DNA from 2 places in the Rossellomorea sp. NRS-1567 genome. Region 2 is predicted to be linked to the other one. Evidence: a T-box and tRNA genes for the amino acid it is inferred to sense, from the RefSeq annotation. Region 2 holds a T-box; the other holds one or more tRNA genes.

Region 1 (2,377 bases), on a different contig from region 2:
TCCGTGTATAATGGACCCTGTAGGACTCGAACCTACGACCGGACGGTTATGAGCCGTCTGCTCTAACCAACTGAGCTAAGGGTCCTTATAATCGTGCGTCATGTATTTAGTAATAGCGGCGGAGGGGATCGAACCCCCGACCTCACGGGTATGAACCGTACGCTCTAGCCAGCTGAGCTACACCGCCACGAAACGTTTACTATTCAATCTGAATCTTGATTAAGTAAGATTCAATGAAGTTTATTTGCTTACGCAAAAATCTTTGGTGGAGCCTAGCGGGATCGAACCGCTGACCTCCTGCGTGCAAAGCAGGCGCTCTCCCAGCTGAGCTAAGGCCCCAAAAGAAGTGGTCGGGAAGACAGGATTCGAACCTGCGACCCCTTGGTCCCAAACCAAGTGCTCTACCAAGCTGAGCTACTTCCCGATATATGGCGCGCCCGAGAGGAGTCGAACCCCTAACCTTTTGATCCGTAGTCAAACGCTCTATCCAATTGAGCTACGGGCGCTAAACAATTCATTTTATAAGAAACAATGGTGCCGAGGACCGGAATCGAACCGGTACGGTAGTCACCTACCGCAGGATTTTAAGTCCTGTGCGTCTGCCAGTTCCGCCACCCCGGCTAGTTTGGAGCGGAAGACGGGATTCGAACCCGCGACCCCCACCTTGGCAAGGTGGTGTTCTACCACTGAACTACTTCCGCGAAATATTATGGTGCGGGTGAAGGGACTTGAACCCCCACGCCTCGCGGCGCCAGATCCTAAGTCTGGTGCGTCTGCCAATTCCGCCACACCCGCATGGTGTTTCGCTGTCGCAAAACGATAAAATATTTTGCTTATGCAAAAATCTATGGTGAGCCATGAAGGATTCGAACCTTCGACCCTCTGATTAAAAGTCAGATGCTCTACCAACTGAGCTAATGGCTCATCTATACAGTAAGGAATCAAATGGTGCCGGCAAGAGGACTTGAACCCCCAACCTACTGATTACAAGTCAGTTGCTCTACCAGTTGAGCTACACCGGCATATTAATTACCCACTAACAAATAATGGTGGAGGATGACGGGATCGAACCGCCGACCCTCTGCTTGTAAGGCAGATGCTCTCCCAGCTGAGCTAATCCTCCATATTGGTGACCCATACGGGATTCGAACCCGTGTTACCGCCGTGAAAGGGCGGTGTCTTAACCGCTTGACCAATGGGCCATCTTGTCAAAGCGTCCCGCTTAAGGACATGTATAACTATATCAGTTAATTTCGCAGAAGTCAACTTCTAGTTAACAAAAAACGAAAACTTTTTTTACCATACTCAGCTTAACATTTTTGTAAGCCGAAAAAGAATATACCACATATTTAAAGTTTATATCAATAGTGAATTTAAGAATCTCTTCAATTTCACTGTTGATTTCTCATTCATCGTGAAAACTTTTCATGATCCCTCCCCTCTTTAGTGAAATTGATCAACACCCACTAATCTCCTTCCATCATTTCAGTTAATGATAGGCTTTGCCTTCTTTCACCAACATAGATATAGAGCGTTTTAATATCTAATCAGCTTAACTCATTGGAATTAAGAGGGACGATGAAGAATAGTGTTGTTGAAATTTGTCCACCTCTCTCAATAAATGAAATTGTAGATTTTCAAAAAAGGTCCGTCCCTCATCGCTTTAAAGTGATGAGGGACGGACTTTCAGGTTTAAGCTTGTTTACACCATCTCTTTGGGAGTTGAATACGATGGTAATAGATTATAAATGGGGTGATGGATTCATGGAGCTTGCAACGATACTGTGCGGGCCGATTATTCGTCGGGTGGAGCCTGCAAAAGCTTCTATATGGATTGCATTGAGCAAGCCGTATGATATTAAAGCAGAGTTATTCAAGATTAAACAAGGGGACCATTCTCATCTTTATGACTATAAAAGAATAACCTGTGAGACTGAGACGAAAACGGTACAAGCAGGAAAGAACTTATATATAAGTATAATGAACGTATCTCCACATGCCGGATCCTTTCCTACTGATAAATTACTGGGATACAATTTATTGTTTGAAAATAGTGTGGAAACACTGGACCTCGGCAGCTTTGACTTACTTTCCCCCACTCATCCACACTCGATTGTCTACGAAAATCTCGCATACCCAACCTTTTATATGAACGAAGGAAATACATCGAATATTCTATACGGATCCTGTCGAAAGCTGCACGGTGTTGGAACAGATGTATTGGTTCAAGCGGATAAAACCATTGCGTCAACCTTCAATAATGCCGATAGACCATCCTCTCTATTTTTAATGGGAGATCAAATATATGCCGATGATGTAGCAGATCCCCTATTTAAGATCATCACAAGGTTCGGTAAAGAACTGGTGGGACAAGAAG
Region 2 (2,377 bases):
GTCCCAAAAGCGTCACTGTGGAAAACGTCGATGAGATAACACATAAAAAAGCGCTGGTGATCGGGCTTATTCAATGCTTATCATTATGGCCGGGTTTTTCGAGGTCAGGATCCACCATTTCTGGAGGAGTTTTACTAGGGTTGAGCTACCGGGCAGCATCGGATTTCACATTCATTATGGCGGTTCCGATCATGCTGGGAGCAAGTTCCCTTTCTCTAATGAAGAACTGGATGTACTTTACCCCTGAGTTTTTACCGTTTTTATTGGTTGGGTTCGTAAGTGCATTTCTATTCGCTTATCTGTCGATACACTTTTTCCTTAAGGTGATCAATAAAATCAAGCTAATCCCTTTTGCGATTTATCGACTTGTCCTTGTCGCGATAATTCTTCTTGTTTTTATTTAATCCCTCTTGACAGCTAGAAAATACTACCATATAATTTCAATAACAAATTTATTCTGTATTGAATATACTATACGAAAGCAAAGATGAGGACATGATTCATTCCGTTTTTTCTTGATCAGAGAGCAGGGTCACCGGCTGAGAGCCCTGAAGAGAAAAGAATGATTTACCACCTCGGAGCTATTATGGTGAAATGTCAGTATCCATAATCGGGAAAACCGTTATCTTACTTAAGCGAAGAGTAATATTTTACACTTCTGAATTAGGGTGGAACCACGACCGCACTCGTCCCTTGGTTAGGGATGGGTGCGGTCTTTTTATTAATTGAATAAAAAAGTGTTGAAGAGGACATGAATCATTTGCTGTTTTTCTTACCAGAGAACAGGGTCACATGGCTGAGAGCCCTGAAGAAAAGGAAATGATTTACCACCTTGGAGCTATTATGGTGAAATGTCAGTATCCATAATCGGGAAAACCGTTATCAACTTTGAGCGGAGGGCTTTTGTTTAGCACTTCGGAATTAGGGTGGTACCACGACCGCATTCGTCCCTTGATAGGGATGAATGCGGTTTTTTAATATAAATAAATGATTAGGAGGAAACAAAATGTCAATTCAATCTGAAGTAGATAAAAGAAATCACAGGAAATTAGGTCAGGAGCTGGAGTTATTTGTATCAATGGAAGAAGCACCCGGGATGCCCTTTTATTTACCGAAAGGGATGCTATTACGGAATGAGTTAGAAGACTTTTGGAAAAAGGAACATCGGAAAGCAGGATACCAGGAGATTAGGACTCCCATTATGATGAAGCAGGAGCTATGGGAAAAGTCGGGGCACTGGGATCATTACCATGAGAATATGTATTTCTCAGAGGTAGATGATCAGAAATATGCGATCAAGCCAATGAGTTGCCCAGGGGCAGTCTTGATCTATAAAAGCAAGAGAAGAAGTTATCGGGAGTTACCCCTCCGTTACGGTGAACTGGGATTAGTTCATCGACATGAGCTATCGGGTTCATTAAGTGGATTATTGAGAGTCCGTTCCTTCACTCAGGATGATGCTCATCTATTTGTAAGGGAAGACCAGATTCGATCAGAGCTTCATAAAGTATTGGATCTTATCGATCTTTTCTATAGCAAATTCGGGTTTGACTATAAGGTCGAGCTTTCGACTCGCCCGGAAGATTTTATGGGCTCCGTTGAATTATGGGATAAAGCCGAAGGAGATTTGGAAGTTGTATTGAAAGAGAGAGGAGTCGATTATCAAATCAATAAAGGAGACGGTGCTTTCTACGGGCCAAAAATAGACTTTCATATATTGGACGTTCTTGGTCGAAGCTGGCAATGTGGTACGGTTCAACTAGATTTCCAAATGCCTGAAAAATTTGAGTGTGAATACATTGGGGAAGACAATGGAGCAGTCAGACCTATTATGATTCACCGAGCCATTTACGGTTCAATCGAACGCTTTATGGCAATCATCATTGAACATTTCGGAGGAGACTTTCCCATTTGGTTAGCTCCTTACCAGGTCAAAATCCTTCCTATCTCCGACGCACATATTCAATATGCTCAAGGAGTGAAGTCTCAGTTAGAAAGAGAAGGCTTTAGGGTGGAAGTCGATGATCGAGTAGAAAAAGTCGGTCTGAAAATCAGAGAAGCAGAGATACAAAAAGTTCCTTATATGATGGTGATCGGTGACAAGGAAATCAAGAGTGAAGCTATTTCATTACGGAGGAGAAAGGAAGGAAACATTGGGATGTTGAAGATAAAAGAAGTTATATTGAAATTACAAGAAGAGGTAAATGGCTAGGTTAGTAAGGCAAACTGAATCAAAAAAATTCACTTGACCATTTCCTATATTTTCTATACAATTAGAGAAGGAAAATTCTGAATAGTGCGAGAGGGGGAGAAGTTATGTTAATCAATCATCAATCATGTTTCGGTATTTCTTCTCCTATAAAAAGAACTAAAAGGG

The links. The T-box of region 2 lies ahead of thrS (threonine--tRNA ligase). A T-box ahead of a tRNA ligase gene usually reads a tRNA of that ligase, here a tRNA-Thr.
Region 1: it encodes a tRNA-Thr, which carries the amino acid that the T-box ahead of thrS (threonine--tRNA ligase) is inferred to sense. The anticodon was not compared.

The regions. Positions count from the first base shown of each region.
Region 1 covers NZ_JBITPL010000016.1:1,499-3,875, forward strand. The annotation lists tRNA gene ACIFOD_RS11410 (tRNA-Ser) at 1-3, opposite strand, end outside; tRNA gene ACIFOD_RS11415 (tRNA-Ile) at 12-85, opposite strand; tRNA gene ACIFOD_RS11420 (tRNA-Met) at 114-187, opposite strand; tRNA gene ACIFOD_RS11425 (tRNA-Ala) at 264-339, opposite strand; tRNA gene ACIFOD_RS11430 (tRNA-Pro) at 348-424, opposite strand; tRNA gene ACIFOD_RS11435 (tRNA-Arg) at 430-506, opposite strand; tRNA gene ACIFOD_RS11440 (tRNA-Leu) at 533-621, opposite strand; tRNA gene ACIFOD_RS11445 (tRNA-Gly) at 627-701, opposite strand; tRNA gene ACIFOD_RS11450 (tRNA-Leu) at 711-795, opposite strand; tRNA gene ACIFOD_RS11455 (tRNA-Lys) at 849-924, opposite strand; tRNA gene ACIFOD_RS11460 (tRNA-Thr) at 947-1,022, opposite strand; tRNA gene ACIFOD_RS11465 (tRNA-Val) at 1,048-1,123, opposite strand; tRNA gene ACIFOD_RS11470 (tRNA-Glu) at 1,128-1,202, opposite strand; gene ACIFOD_RS11475 (hypothetical protein) at 1,579-2,377, shown strand, end outside.
Region 2 covers NZ_JBITPL010000015.1:322,517-324,893, forward strand. The annotation lists gene ACIFOD_RS10970 (undecaprenyl-diphosphate phosphatase) at 1-404, shown strand, start outside; T-box leader at 476-697, shown strand; T-box leader at 732-955, shown strand; gene thrS (threonine--tRNA ligase) at 1,007-2,212, shown strand.